2 regions of the Streptomyces sp. NPDC019531 genome follow, and region 1 is predicted to be linked to the other one. Evidence: riboswitches for the same ligand, from Rfam matches in the RefSeq annotation. Region 1 holds a riboswitch; the other holds the start of a gene.

Region 1 (7,593 bases):
GAGGCACCCTCGTTCACGCCCTCGATCACCGACTGGGCGCGCGCCGCCTTCGAAGTCCGGACCCGCTGGCCCCGGGGCGGCCTCTCCGTCGGCATCCCCACCTGGTTCTACGGCCACGAGCCGCCGAACGCCTTCGCCTCGCACATCGCCAAGTACTTCGCCAACGCCACCCGCGAGGACGGCCTGCTGGCCCGCTCCAACGGGGGCGTGGTCTTCCTGCCGGGCGCCGCCGGCACCGTACAGGAGATCTTCGACAACGCGACGCCCAACTACTACGAGTCGCGTGGCGAGCCGAAGCCGATGGTGCTCGTGAACCGCGTCCACTGGACGGAGAGGCTGCCCACCTGGCCGCTGCTCCAGGCGCTCGCGCGGGAGCGTTCAATGGAGGCCCGAATAGCCCTGGTTGACCGGATCGAGGAGGCTCCGGCGGCGTTGAAACGCCTCACACCTTAATAAGCAGGCAAAGCCAACACTTGTAGGCCGCCTACACGTTGACACTGCTTACGCAGCGCTTATAGACCTGTGAGACTCCTGGGGATGGTGATGTCACATCACCACCCCTTCAACCCCCCGCATTTGCGTATCCCGTGAAGGACGAACGTGGCATTCACGCCCATATCCCGCCGCACCGCCCGCGTCTCGCGCTTCCTCGGCGTCGCCGCCGCATCGACCGCGATCGTGCTCGGTGCCTCCAGCAACGCGCTCGCCTGCAACATCAATGAGTTCTCCGCCGAAGCCAAGTGCGACGGCGCCCAGGGCGTCATCACCGTCACCGACGTGGACAAGGCCGGCGTCGAGGCCACTGTCTCCGTGTTCCTGGAGAACAACGGCGCCGACGAGAAGAAGGTCGGCGAGCAGACGGTCAAGGGCTCCAAGGATGGCACCACCATCACCTTCGAGGAGGACTGGGCGCCCAACGCCGAGTACCGCATCCACGTCGAGGCCCTGCCCTACATCAAGGGCGAGGACATCAAGCCGAACCTGATCACCCCGGCGACCGCCTGCAAGACCGAGGACACGCCGACCCCGACGCCCACGCCCACGCCCACCCCGTCGGACTCCGCCAGCACCCCGGCCGAGGAGTCCCCGACCCCGACCCCGTCGGCCACGGAGGGCACCACCGCTCCGGCCACCGTCGAGAGCAACGCCCCGTCGCCCGCGGCCGGTGACTCCAACCTCGCCGAGACCGGTGCGAACTCCAACACCGGCATGATCGCCGGGATCGCGGTCGCCCTGGTCGCCATCGGCGGCGGCGCCGTGTTCTTCGGCCTGCGCCGCCGTGGGGCGAGCAGCACCCGCTGACACCCGCACCACTGTGTGTGGCCCGTCCCCGGTCCGGGGGCGGGCCACACCCATGAAGACGATGATGTCCTCCGTGAGTTCGACGACCCACTCGGTATTGCCAGGCGTAGCTGCGGGCAGTCGTGCCGCTGGGGCGGCACGGGTGGGCGCAGCGGCACCCGCCGGCGCGGCCAAGCCGGAACCCCCCCTGCCCAGCAGCAGTTCCGGGCCCTGAACACCGACTCAGCCGTCCGCTCGGGGAAACGCACCGCAGCCGTGCGCGATCCCGCACTGCAGGTCGGCCCGGCTCAGCCCAGCACCACGATTTCGTCCGCGTCGAACTCCACGCCCACCACGTCCCCGGCCCCCGGCGCGACCCGCAGCGCGCACGCGGCCTCCAACCGCGGCCCGTCGTCGGCGGGTTGCAGGTGTACGGCGACATGGGTGCCCTTGAAGGTCCGCGCGGCGACCGTGCAGCGCAGCCCCTCGTCGGCGGGGACGAGCCGGACCCCGGCGGGGCGTACGAGGAGGGTACGGAGGCCCTGAGGGGCCCCCTCAGGCACCGGGACCTTGCCCCACGCAGTCTCCGCGGCCTCGCCCGTCACCGTCCCCTCCACGACGTTCTCGAAGCCGAGGAAGCGGGCCACGAACTCGTCGGCCGGCCGCTGCCACACCTCAAGGGGCGTGCCGGACTGGGCGATCCGCCCGTCCCGCATCACCACGACCCGGTCGGCGAGCGCGAAGGCCTCGCCCTGGTCGTGGGTGACCGCGAGCACGGTGGTGCCCAACCGCCCGAACAGCTCCCGCAGTTCGACGACGAGCCGCTCCCGCAGCGAACGGTCCAGCTGCCCGAGCGGCTCGTCGAGCATCAGCAGCCGGGGCCGGGGAGCGAGCGCCCGGGCCAGCGCGACCCGCTGCTGCTCGCCACCGGAGAGCGCGGCGACGGCCCGCCGCCCGGCGCCCGGAAGCCCGACGAGGTCCAGCAACTCGCCCACCCGCTCGCCCTGCTGCGACTTCGTGGCCCCGTGCATCCGCAACCCGAAGGCCACGTTGGCGCCCACGTCCCGCTGCGGAAACAGCTGGTGGTCCTGGAACATCAGCCCGACCCCGCGCTTGTGCGCGGGCACCCCGGCCTGGTCCCGCCCGTCGAGCAACACCCGCCCCTCGTCGAGGGGTTGGAGGCCCGCCACCGCCCGCAGCAGAGTCGACTTGCCGCTCCCGCTCGGCCCGAGCACGCACACGACCTCGTGCTCGGCGACATCGAGCCCGACCCCGTCGAGGACGGCCCGCCCACCGAAGCGCACGGTCGCGTCCTGAAGGCTCAGCAGCATCTAGAACTCCCCGGTCCGGTCGGTCCGCAGCCGTTCGAGCACCAGCAGCGCCACCGCGCACACCACCATCAGGACGGTCGAAAGGGCCATCGCCTGGCCGTAGTTGAGGTCACCGGCGCGGCCGAGCAGCCGCGCCACGGCGACCGGCAGCGTCGGGTTGTCGGGCCGCGCGATGAACACCGTCGCCCCGAACTCCCCCAGCGACACGGCGAAGGCGAAACCCGCCGCGATCAGCAGCGCCCGCCGCACCATCGGCAGATCAACCTCCCGCCACACCCGCCAGGGCGAGGCTCCGAGCACCGCCGCCGCCTCCCGCAGCCGGTGGTCCACGGCACGCAGCACGGGCAGCATGGTCCGCACCACGAACGGCACCCCGACCAGCGCCTGCGCGAGCGGCACCAGCAACCAGGACTGTCTGAGGTCCAGCGGCGGCTCGTCGAGGGAGATCAGGAACCCGAAGCCGACGGTCACCGCGGACACCCCGAGCGGCAGCATCAGCAGCGCGTCGAAGCCCCGTACGAACCGCCCCGCGTCCCGCCGGGTCAACGCGGCGGCCGCGAGGCCTCCGATCACCACGGCGATGACGGTCGCGGCGAGGGCGTACTCCAGCGAGTTCCCGATCGCCTCGATCGGCGCGACGAGGAAGACCCCGCCGTCGCTGTGGGTCAGCGCCCGGTAGTAGCCGAAGTCGGGGGCGTCGAGCGACCGCTGCACCAGCACGGCGAGCGGCAGGACAAGGAGTACGGCGATGGTCGCGAGGACCCCGGCCAGCAGACCCCGCTCCCCCGCCCCGCGCGGCCGCCGGGCGGTGCCGGACGCGTCCACGAGCCGGAGCGCGGTCTCGCGGCGCCGTACGGTCCACGCGTGCAGGGCGAGGACCGCGCCCACCGCGACGAACTGGATCAGCGTGAGCACGGCGGCCGTGGACAGGTCGAAGATCTCCGAGGTCTGCCGGTAGATCTCCACTTCGAGGGTCGAGAAGGTCGGCCCGCCGAGGATCTGCACGACACCGAAGGAGGTGAAGGTGAACAGGAAGACCATCAGCGCGGCGGCGGCCACGGCGGGCGCGAGGGCGGGGAGGGTGACGGTGCGCCAGGCCTTCAGCGGGGACGCGCCCAGCATCCGCGCGGCCTGCGACTGCCGGGGGTCGAGCTGCGCCCACAGCCCGCCCACCGTCCGTACGACGACCGCGTAGTTGAAGAAGACGTGCGCGAGCAGGATCGCCCACACGGTGGTGTCAAGGCGTAGGCCCCACAGCTCGTCCAGCAGCCCACCGCGCCCGACGAGCGCCAGGAAGGCCGTACCGACGACGACCGTCGGCAGCACGAAGGGGACGGTGACCACGGCCCGCAGGATCTGCTTGCCCGGGAAGTCGAAGCGGGCGAAGACATAGGCGCCGGGGAGCGCGACCAGGAGCGTGAGCGCGGTGGAGGCGAGCGCCTGCCAGGTGGTGAACCACAGGACGTGACGGATGTCGGGCTGGGTGAGGACATCGGCGATGCGCCCGAGCTGCCAGGTCCCGTCGACTTCGAGTCCCCGTGCGACGATGGCGGCCACGGGCCAGGCGAAGAAGACGGCGAAGAACGCGACGGGCACGGCCATGAGCCCGAGCCGCGCCGCCCCGTGGTGGAAAGGCTTGCGGGGCCTTACTTCAGTACGAGTGAGGTCCACGACTTGACCCAGTCGTCACGGTTGTCGGCGATCTTCGCCGGGTCCATGGTCTCGGGATCCTTGGCCTGCGGACCGTACTTCGTGAACTCGGCCGGCACCTGGGCGCCCTCGACGACCGGGTACACGAACATGTTGAGCGGCATGTCCTGCTGGAACTCCTTGGTGAGCAGGAAGTCCAGGAACGCCTTGCCGCCCTTGGTGTTCCCGGCGTTGCTGAGCAGCCCGGCGTACTCGATCTGCCGGAAGCAGGTGCCCTCGGCGACCCCGGTGGGAGCGGTCGTCGGCTTCGGGTCGGCGTAGATCACCTCGGCGGGCGGCGAGGAGGCGTACGACACGACGAGCGGCCGGTCGGCCTTCGCCTTCTTGCCCCCCGCGGAACCGGAGAACTCCTCGTTGTAGGCCTGCTCCCAGCCGTCGACGACCTTGACGCCGTTGGCCCTGAGCTTCTTCCAGTAGCCCTGCCAGCCGTCGTCGCCGTACTTCGCGGCACTCCCGAGGAGGAAACCGAGGCCCGGCGAGGAGGTGGAGGCGTTCTCGGTGACGAGGAGGTTCTTGTAGGCGGGCTTGATCAGATCGTCGTACGACGTCGGCGGCTGGAGCTTGTGCTCGGTGAACCAGGCCTTGTCGTAGTTGACGCAGATGTCGCCGGTGTCGACGGGCGTGACCTTGTTCCCGTCGACCCGGTACCCGGCCTTGATCCGATCGGCGCCCTTCGCCTCGTACGACTGGAAGAGTCCGTTGTCGAGCGCGCGGGAGAGCAGGGTGTTGTCGACGCCGAAGAAGACGTCGCCCTGCGGATTGTCCTTGGTGAGGATGGCCTTGTTGACGGCCTGCCCGGCGTCGCCGTCCTCCAGGACCTTGACCTGGTAGCCGGACTTCTTCTCGAAGTCGGCGAGAACGCTCTTGGAGACGGCCCACGAGTCGTGGCTGACGAGCGTGACGGTCTTGGAGCCGGAGCCCTCCGAGTCGGACGAGGACGACCCGCACGCGGACAGCGTGACCAGGCCGAGGCCGACGACGGCAGCAAGAAACTTCTTGTTGTTCACGGTGATGACCGAACTTCCTACCCAGAATGACCTGGGCGAGGTTCAGAGGGTCTGCGGCTCGATTGCCGCACTCTCAGCGCTGTGGCGCTCCCCTGTCGGATATGAAGGTGTACGTACGAGCTAAAGATTACCGCTCGGTGGCCGCCAGCTGACCACAGGCCCCGTCGATCTCCTGCCCACGGGTGTCCCGGACGGTCACCGGCACACCATGGGCGGCGATGGCCTCGACGAACGCCTTCTCGTCCTCGGGCCGGGAGGCGGTCCACTTCGACCCGGGCGTCGGGTTCAGCGGGATCAGATTCACATGCACGGGCTTGCCCCTGAGCAGACGACCGAGCCGGTCACCCCGCCACGCCTGGTCATTGATGTCCCGGATCAGCGCGTACTCGATGGACAGCCGACGCCCGCTCTTCTCGACGTACTCGAACCCGGCATCCAGCACCTCGCGCACCTTCCACCGCGTGTTCACGGGGACGAGGGTGTCGCGGAGCTCGTCGTCGGGGGCGTGCAGGGAGATCGCGAGCCGGCACTTGAACCCTTCGTCGGCGAACCGATGAATGGCGGGCACGAGGCCCACGGTCGACACGGTGATTCCCCGCTGCGACAGCCCCACCCCGTCAGGCGCGGGATCGGTGAGCGCGCGAATCGCCGTGGCGACCCGCTTGTAGTTGGCGAGCGGCTCGCCCATCCCCATGAAGACGATGTTGGAGAGCCGCGCGGGGCCACCGGGCACCTCTCCGTCCCTCAGCGCCCGCATCCCGTCGACGATCTGGTGGACGATCTCGGCAGTGGACAGATTCCTGTCCAGCCCCGCCTGCCCGGTCGCACAGAAGGGACAGTTCATCCCGCACCCGGCCTGCGAGCTGATGCACATGGTCACCCGGTCCGGGTACCGCATCAGCACCGACTCCACGAGCGTCCCGTCGAACAACCGCCACAGCGTCTTGCGCGTGGTCCCCTGGTCGGTCGACAGATGCCGTACGACGGTCATCAGCTCGGGAAGCAGCGCCTCCTGGAGCTTGCCGCGCGCACCGGCGGGGATGTCGGTCCACTCCGCCGGGTCGTGCGCGTACCGCGCGAAGTAGTGCTGCGAGAGCTGCTTGGCACGAAACGGCTTCTCCCCGATCCCGGCCACGACCTCCTTGCGCTCGGCAGGAGTGAGATCGGCAAGGTGCCGCGGCGGCTTCTTGGCTCCGCGGGGGGCGACGAAAGTGAGTTCTCCGGGCTTAGGCATAGCCGTACCAGTGTCGCAGATCATTCGGGGACCAGGTCCAGAAGATCCATGGGCCCGGTGGCCGCGGCCATCGGGCCCACGACCACGAAGAAGACCCCCGCCCTGGACAGGACGGGGGCCGAAACGGCCGTACAGGAAAGGCCGTACGAGCGAGGTCAGCCGGACCCCACGAACAGCACCAGCAGCAGCCACACCACCGGAGCCGTCGGCAGAAGGGAGTCCAGGCGGTCCATGATTCCGCCGTGGCCCGGCAGCAGTGTGCCCATGTCCTTGATGCCGAGGTCCCGCTTGATCATCGACTCGCCGAGGTCGCCCAGCGTCGCGCTGCCCGCGACCGCGAGGCCCAGGAGCAGGCCCTGCCACCACGTGCCGTCGTCGATCAGGAACTCCATGCACAGCGCGCCCGCCACCATCGCGAACGCCACCGCTCCGGCCAGGCCCTCACGGGTCTTGCCGGGGCTGATGCGCGGTGCGAGCTTGTGGGTGCCGAAGCGCCAGCCGACGGCGTACGCGCCGGTGTCACTGACCACGGTCAGCAGGAGGAACATGAGGACCCGGGCCGCCCCGTCCTCCGCCGTCAGCATCATGGCGACGAACGTGGCCAGGAACGGAACGTAGAACGCGGCGAAGACGCCCGCCGTGACGTCCTTGAGGTAGCCCTCGGGCGGTTCCGTCATCCGCCAGACCAGGACCGCGAGCGCCGTGAGCGCCATGGCGACCCAGGCTCCCTCGGCCCCCCGGACGTACCCGGCGACGACCATCGCGGCCCCGCCGAGCGCCAGCGGCACGAGTGGCGCCCTGATGCCCTTGCGCTCCTGGAGCCTGCTGGTCAGCTCCCACAGGCCCACGACGACGGCGACGGCTATCACGCCGACGAACACGGCCTTGACGAAGAACAGCGAGGCGACGATCACCGCACCGAGCCCGACCCCGACTCCTATGGCCGCGCCCAGGTCCCGCCCCGCGCTCTTCTTCTGCGGCGCGGACGCCGGCTGCGAGGCGTCGGGCATGGGCTCCGGATTCTGCGTCT
Region 2 (7,593 bases), on a different contig from region 1:
GCCGCGCCGGGACGGCGGAGGCGGCGGGGTCTCCAGAAGGCTGGTGCGGTGATACCCCGGCTCGGGCTCGTCCTCGTTGACCGGCAGGAGGCGCGGCACCGTCAGGGAACGCGGGATCACGCTCGTACGGTTGTCGGCGCCCGCGTGCTCCACGGAGAGCGCCTGCGGCGGCACCATGTCCAGTTGGTCCGCGCTCAGCCTGCCGCGCGCCTCGCGGGTCTGCGCGAGGAGCGCCACGGCGTCGTACGGACGCAGGTCCGGGGTGCGGGCGGTGGCCGACGCCACCAGCTCGTCCAGTTCGTACGGCAGCCCCGGGACCACGGCCGACGGGGGCGGGACGTCCTCGTGAAGGTGCTTGTAGAGGACGATCGCGGGGGAGTCGCCTTCGTGCGGCTGGTTGCCGGTCAGCATCTCGTACAGGACGACACCGCACGCGTACACGTCGACGCGGGCGTCGGCGGCGCCGGGCCGATCGATCTGCTCGGGTGAGAGATAGGACACCGTGCCGAGGACGGCTCCGGTGGTGCTGGTCACGTTGTTCACGGACCGTACGAGACCGAAGTCGGCGACCTTCACCCGGCCGTCGTCCCCTATCAGGACGTTCTCCGGCTTCATGTCCCGGTGCACGAACCCGGCGCGGTGCGCGGCGCCGAGCGCGGCGAGGACCGGCTCCAGGATGTCCAGGGCGGCGCGCGGCTGCAGGGCCCCGCGCTCGCGCAGTACGTCGCGCAGGGTGCAGCCGGCGACGTACTCCATGGCCAGATAGACATACGACCCGTCGGTGCCCTGGTCGAAGACCTGCACCACGTTGGGGTGGGCGAGCCGGGCGACGGACTTGGCCTCCCGGATGAACCGCTCGACGAAGGTCCCGTCCGCCGCGAGCGCGGGGTGCATCACCTTGAGCGCGAGCACGCGGTCCAGACGGGTGTCCAGGGCCCGGTAGACCGTGGCCATCCCGCCGACCGCGATCCGCGCGTCCACGCGGTAGCGGCCGTCGAGCACCTGCCCGACCAGCGGGTCCTGAAGGGTCGTATCCACGCAGGTGAGTGTACGAGCCGCTGCTGACAGTCCATCCGGTTCGGCGGACATAGGGGCGCTACTGGAGCCGAGCTGTGACGGAGGTCGCACCTAGTCGTGCCCTTGGTCGAACGTGTGTTCAGAATGCCGGACGTTCCGGATCCAGTACGGCCCTGCCCTCCACCGGAGACGACGCCTGAGCGAAGTGCCGCCGCGGAATCCGCCCCGCCCGGTACGCCAGCCGTCCCGCCTCCACCGCGTGCCGCATCGCGTGAGCCATCAGTTCCGGCTCCTGGGCCCGCGTCACCGCCGAGGCGAGCATCACGCCCGCGCACCCCAGCTCCATCGCCAGGGCCGCGTCGGTCGCCGTACCGGCCCCCGCGTCCAGGATCACCGGTACGCGTGCGTGCTCGACGATCAGCTGGAAGTTGTGCGGGTTGCGGATGCCGAGCCCGGAGCCGATCGGGGAGCCGAGCGGCATGATCGCCGCGCAGCCCACGTCCTCCAGCTTGCGCGCCAGCACAGGGTCGTCGTTCGTGTACGGCAGCACCGTGAAGCCGTCGTCGACCAGGGTCTCCGCCGCGTCCAGGAGCTCTATGGGGTCCGGCAGCAGCGTGCGCTCGTCGGCGATGACCTCCAGCTTGACCACCTCGGTAGCGAGCGCCTCACGCGCGAGGCGGGCCGTCAGGACGGCCTCCCCGGCGGTGAAGCAGCCGGCCGTGTTCGGCAGGACCTGGATGCCGAGCCTGGCGAGGACGGACAGCACCGAACCGTGCACCGAGGGGTCCACGCGCCGCATCGCGACCGTCGTCAGCTCGGTACCGGAGGCGATCAGCGCCCGCTCCAGCACGTCCAGGCTGGGCGCCCCGCCGGTGCCCATGATCAGCCGGGACGAGAACGTCGTACCGCCGAGGACAAAGGGATCGTCGGCCATGGGTCAGCCTCCTTGGACGGCGGTGAGGACTTCTACGCGGTCTCCCTCGGCGAGGGCGGTCGCCTGCCATCGCGCGCGCGGGACGACGGTCTCGTTGAGCGCGGCGGCGACCCCGGAGGGCGCCGGGGTCAGCGCCCGCACGACGGTGTCGAGGGCCGTTCCGGGAGCGAACTCCCGCGACTCCCCGTTGACGGAGATGTTCATGCCGGCTGCTCCACGCGCTGAAGGAAACGCTTCGGGGTGAACGGGCGGGCCACCTGCGGGAGTTCACCGGTGGTCAGGACGTGCGCCATGACGTCCCCGGTGACCGGTGTCAGCAGTACGCCGTTGCGGTAGTGACCGGTGGCCAGCAGGAGGCCCGGCAGTTCCGTCGGGCCGAGCAGCGGGGCGTTGTCAGGGGAGCCCGGGCGCAGTCCCGCGCGGGTCTCCGTGAGCGGCAGCTCGGTGATCCCGGGGACCAGCTCGTGTGCGTCCCGCAGCAGCTCGTACACCCCGCCCGCGGTGACCGTCGTGTCCCAGCCCAGCTCCTCGCTGGTCGCGCCGATCACGAGCTCGCCGTTTTCCCGCGGCACCAGATAGACCTGGCTGCCGCGTACGACGGCCCGCACGGTGCGGCTCAGGAAGGGCGCGTGGCGCTGAGGCACCGTCAGACGCAGCACCTGCCCCTTCACGGGCCGTACGGGCGGCAGGAGGGCCTCCGGGACCCCTTCCAGACGGCCGCTGAGGCTCCCGGCGGCGAGCACCACGTGGTCCGCGCTCAGCTCGTCGCCGTCCGTCGTGGTGACCCCGGCGGCCCGGTCCCGTACGAGACGCAGGCGCTCGGCCCACACGCGGTTGAAGGCCACGCCCGTCTGCTCGCACGCGGCCAGCAACGCGCGCGTGAGTCGCCGCGGATCGATCTGGTGGTCGCCGTCCACCCGCAGCCCGCCGCGCACCCCCGGCGCGAGCATCGGCTCCAGGCGCCGGCACTCCCGGCCGGACAGCCACTCCGACTCCAGCCCCGACTGCCGCTGCAGCGCGTGCAGTTCGCGCAGATGGGCGCGGTCGTCGGCATCCAGGGCGACGGCGAGCGTGCCGCAGCGGCGGTAGCCGAGGTCATGGCCGGTCAGGTCGGTGAGCTCGGCCGCGAAGTCCGGGTAGCGCCGGGCCGAGGCGAGATTCAGACCGAGCAGGGTCTGCTCGCCGTAGTGCAGTTCGGTGACCGCGGCCAGCATCCCGGCGGCCACCTGGGCGGCTCCGCCGCCCGGTTCCGGGTCCACGACGGCCGTGGTGAGACCGCGCTGTGCGGCCCGCCAGGCCGTGACCAGGCCGATGATGCCGCCCCCTACGACGAGGACGTCTGACGTACGTGAGGACATGGGCGTCCAGCCCCTCCCTTCGCCGGCATGACCCGGATCAGGTTCGTACGGTCGGAGGCCGCCAGCCTCCCTCTCAGCCCGGTGCGTCCGGGCTCCCGCGAGTGCTCTACGTTGGCCACCCTAGCCCTTCGTTCCGCGCCTCTGTAAGGGAGCCTTCCGTCATGCCCCCCTCGCTCGACGGCCTCGTCCTCGCCCCGGTGGCCGACCAGGCCCCAGGTCAGGTGGGTACACGGACCCGGTTCACGTACCACCAGGAGGACGGGCAGATCTGGGCCGAGTACGCGGGCGGCGACGTCGTACGCGGACATCTGGTCGGCACGCGCGCGGGGGACCGTCTCGACTTCCGGTACGTGCAGCTCAAGGGCGACGGCACGACGTCCTCAGGGCATTGTGTCGCGACGGTCGTGGAGCTGGCGGACGGCCGGGTGCGGCTTGAGGAAACATGGGAGTGGGAGTCGCAGCCCGGCAGTGGGACAAGCGTTGTGGAGCAGGTCACGCCGCACGACTCCTGACTGACTGATTGTCAGTTGACTATGGTGATCAAATGAGCGAGCAGACGCGGGCACAGCGGCGGGTGGTCGTGGTCGGCGCGGGCATGGCGGGCGTGCAGACCGCGGTCGCCCTGCGCGAACAGGGCTTCAAGGGCACCGTGACCGTGATCGGCGCGGAGCCCCATCAGCCGTACGACCGGCCGCCGCTGTCCAAGGCGGTCCTGCTCGGGAAGGCCGAGGGCTCCGCCTTCGACGTGGACTTCGAGGCCCTCGGTATCGAACTGCTGCTCGGCCGTGAGGTGCTGCGCGTACGCCCCGAAGCGCACGAGCTGGACACCGGGGCCGGGCCCTTCCCGTACGAGGTCCTGGTCCTCGCCACCGGGGCCGAACCGATCCGGCTGCCCGGCACCGAGGGTGTGCCCGGCGTGCATCTGCTGCGCACCCTGGACGACGCCGAGCAGCTGCGCCCCGTGCTCGCCCGCCGGCACGACATCGTGGTCGTCGGCGCGGGCTGGATCGGTGCCGAGTTCGCCACCGCCGCGCGCGAGGCGGGTTGTGCGGTGACGGTCGTGGAAGCCGCCGACCGGCCGCTCGCCGGCGCGCTGCCCGCCGAGGTGGCCGCCCCGATGGCCTCCTGGTACGCCGACGCCGGCGCCGTGCTGCGCACCCACGCGCGCGTGGCACGCGTCGAGCCCGGAGCGGTCGTCCTCGACGACGGCTCCCGGGTGGCCGCGGGCGCCGTCGTGGTCGGCATCGGCGCACGGCCCGCCACGGCGTGGCTCGCCGGTTCGGGCATCGAGCTCGGGGCGCATGGTGAGGTCGTCGCCGACGACCGCCTGCGCACCTCCGTGCCGGACGTCTACGCGGTCGGCGACTGCGCCTCCTTCCCCTCGGGGAGATACGGCGAGCGCCTGCTGGTCCACCACTGGGACAACGCCCTCCAGGGCCCGCGCACGGTGGCCGCCGACATCCTGGGCGAGACTCCCTCGGTCTACGACCCGGTCCCGTACTTCTGGTCCGAGCAGTTCGGCCGCTTCGTCCAGTACGCAGGCCACCACGCGTCCGCCGACACGACGCTGTGGCGCGGCGAGCCGTCCGGCCCCGCCTGGACGGTGTGCTGGCTGCGCGAGAACCGCCTGGTGGCCCTCCTGGCGGTGGGCCGCCCCCGTGACCTGGCCCAGGGTCGCCGACTGATCGAGTCGGGCACGGAAATGGCCCCGGACCTGCTGGCGGACCCGGCGAGGCCGCTGAAGGCGGCGACGGCGTAAAGGATTCGGCCGTCATCCCCGGGCCATGGCGACGGCCGTGGGGCGGGTGACGTTCCATGACCCGCTCGGCGGAGTTTTCCCGCCCAGACGGCGAGTCGGCCGAAGGCCGAGTTCGGCCGAGTTCGGCCGGGGCCAGGTAGGGCCAGGCGGGGCCCGACGGGGCCCGGCGGCAGGGCCGCTGCCGTCGGCCAGTGGCCCTGCCTCAGGCGGCCCGGCAGGCCTCAGACGGACGGGCCATGCCGCTTCGTTCAGCCACGACGGCAGGACGGCCGGGTGCGGTCCGTCTGCACCCCTGCACCCCACCCCGTGTCGCCCGTCGGAGGCGCCCCGGCTTCCGACTGTCAGTGCGGGATGGCACGCTTAATCCCGTGACCGAGATTGACGCAAAAACCGATGCACTCGTCCCCGCCTGGCTCACCCTCCCCGACATCGCGGAGATGCTCGACATCGAGGTGACGCGTGTGCGGCAGCTGGTCAAGGAGGGCCAGCTCATCGCCGTACGCCGTGGTGAGAACCGCGCGCTGCACGTCCCCGCCGCCTTCATCGACGGGGCCGAGCAGAAGGTCGTCAAGGGCCTGGCCGGGACCCTGACACTCCTGAGGGACGACGGCTTCACCGACGAAGAGATGCTGGAGTGGCTCTTCACCCCCGATGAGAGCCTGCCCGGTACCCCAGCCCAGGCCCTGAGCGAGAATCGCGGCACGGAGGTGAAGCGCCGGGCCCAGGCGCTCGCCGTCTGAACCGCACAGCACCGGTGTACGGGCCGTGACCACCGAGGCCACGGCCACGGTCGAGCCCGGCCCGTACACCATCCGAACCCGGGGGAGACTCCCGCATGTCCGACACCGCTCGCGCCCAGCTCACCGACGCCCGCGTCTACCTCTGTACGGACGCCCGCACCCGCCAGGGCGACCTCGCCGAGTTCCTGGACGCGGTTCTGGCCGGCGGCGTCGACATCGTGCAGCTGCGGGACAAGGGCATGGAGTCGGCCGAGGAGCTGGAGCACCTGGAGGTCTTCGCCGACGCCTGTGCCCGGCACGGCAAGCTCCTCGCGGTCAACGACCGGGCCGACGTCGCCCACGCGGCCGGCGCCGACGTGCTGCACCTCGGCCAGGGCGACCTCCCCGTTCCCGCCGCCCGCGCGATCCTCGGCGACGACATCCTCATAGGCCGCTCCACCCACGCCGAGGCGGAGGCCGCCGCGGCCGCGGTCCAGGACGGCGTGGACTACTTCTGCACCGGCCCCTGCTGGCCGACCCCCACCAAGCCCGGTCGGCACGCCCCTGGTCTCGACCTGGTCCGGTACACCGCCGCCCTCGGCACCGACCGCCCCTGGTTCGCCATCGGCGGCATCGACCTGGGCAATCTCGACGAGGTCCTGGAGGCCGGCGCCCGCCGGGTCGTGGTCGTGCGGGCGATCACCGAGGCGGACGACCCGGCCGCCGCCGCCGCGGAGTTCGCGAAGCGGCTCCGGCACACCGGGTAACCGGTTCGGATGTCCGAGGGGTGGACAACAAGTCGACAATCCGGGCAAATTTCCCTGATTCGGTTGGGTGGTCGCCGCCCCCTGACTAACCTGCGGGTATGGCCCTCGGAACCGCATCCACCCGGACTGACCGCGCGCGCACTGTGCGCGACATGCTCGCCACGGGCGAGACGACGTACTCCTTCGAGTTCTCGGCGCCCAAGACTCCCAAGGGTGAGCGGAACCTGTGGAGCGCGCTCAGGAGGGTCGAGGCGGTCGCTCCGGACTTCGTCTCCGTCACCTACGGCGCAGGCGGCTCCACCCGCGCGGGCACCGTCAAGGAGACCCAGCAGATCGTCGCGGACACCACCCTGACCCCGGTCGCCCACCTCACCGCGGTCAACCACTCCATCGCTGAACTGCGCAACATCATCGGCCAGTACGCCGACGCCGGGATCCGCAACATCCTGGCCGTGCGCGGCGACCCGCCCGGCGACCCCATGGGTGACTGGCTGGCGCACCCACAGGGCCTGACCTACGCCGCCGAACTCGTCCGACTCATCAAGGAGTCGGGCGACTTCTGCGTCGGCGTCGCGGCCTTCCCGGAGATGCACCCGCGCTCCGCCGACTGGGACAGCGACGTCGCGTACTTCGTCGACAAGTGCCGGGCCGGCGCCGACTACGCCATCACCCAGATGTTCTTCCAGCCGGAGTCCTATCTGCGACTGCGTGACCGAGTCCACGCGGCGGGCTGCGCGACCCCCGTCATTCCCGAGATCATGCCCGTGACCAGCGTGCGCATGCTGGAGCGGCTCCCGCAGCTGAGCAATGCGGTCATCCCCTCCGCCCTGAAAGAGCGGATCCTCACAGCCAAGGACGATCCGGCCGCTGTACGCTCGATCGGAATCGAGTTCGCCACGGAGTTCTGCGCGCGGCTGCTGTCCGAGGGAGTGCCCGGACTGCACTTCATCACGCTCAACAACTCCACGGCGACCTTGGAAATCTACGAAAACCTGGGTCTGCACCATCCACCGCGGGCCTAGACCGGCCGCACGGACAT

The links. A riboswitch is a leader RNA that binds a small molecule or an ion and turns the genes downstream of it on or off. The one in region 1 is predicted to bind thiamine pyrophosphate.
Region 2: linked by a shared signal. The riboswitch ahead of thiO (glycine oxidase ThiO) and the one ahead of ACI2L1_RS04095 (thiamine ABC transporter substrate binding subunit) in region 1 are both predicted to bind thiamine pyrophosphate.

What each region holds. Positions count from the first base shown of each region.
Region 1 is NZ_JBJDQL010000002.1:425,592-433,184, reverse strand. It holds gene ACI2L1_RS04115 (LOG family protein) at 1-453, shown strand, start outside; gene ACI2L1_RS04110 (LAETG motif-containing sortase-dependent surface protein) at 601-1,302, shown strand; gene ACI2L1_RS04105 (ABC transporter ATP-binding protein) at 1,590-2,612, opposite strand; gene ACI2L1_RS04100 (ABC transporter permease) at 2,613-4,214, opposite strand; gene ACI2L1_RS04095 (thiamine ABC transporter substrate binding subunit) at 4,259-5,329, opposite strand; TPP riboswitch at 5,326-5,433, opposite strand; gene rlmN (23S rRNA (adenine(2503)-C(2))-methyltransferase RlmN) at 5,457-6,563, opposite strand; gene ACI2L1_RS04085 (phosphatidate cytidylyltransferase) at 6,719-7,593, opposite strand, start outside.
Region 2 is NZ_JBJDQL010000016.1:135,302-142,894, reverse strand. It holds gene pknB (Stk1 family PASTA domain-containing Ser/Thr kinase) at 1-1,038, opposite strand, end outside; gene ACI2L1_RS20705 (thiazole synthase) at 1,157-1,951, opposite strand; gene thiS (sulfur carrier protein ThiS) at 1,955-2,155, opposite strand; gene thiO (glycine oxidase ThiO) at 2,152-3,309, opposite strand; TPP riboswitch at 3,307-3,418, opposite strand; gene ACI2L1_RS20690 (hypothetical protein) at 3,471-3,821, shown strand; gene ACI2L1_RS20685 (NAD(P)/FAD-dependent oxidoreductase) at 3,854-5,068, shown strand; gene ACI2L1_RS20680 (Rv2175c family DNA-binding protein) at 5,437-5,808, shown strand; gene thiE (thiamine phosphate synthase) at 5,904-6,554, shown strand; gene metF (methylenetetrahydrofolate reductase [NAD(P)H]) at 6,653-7,576, shown strand.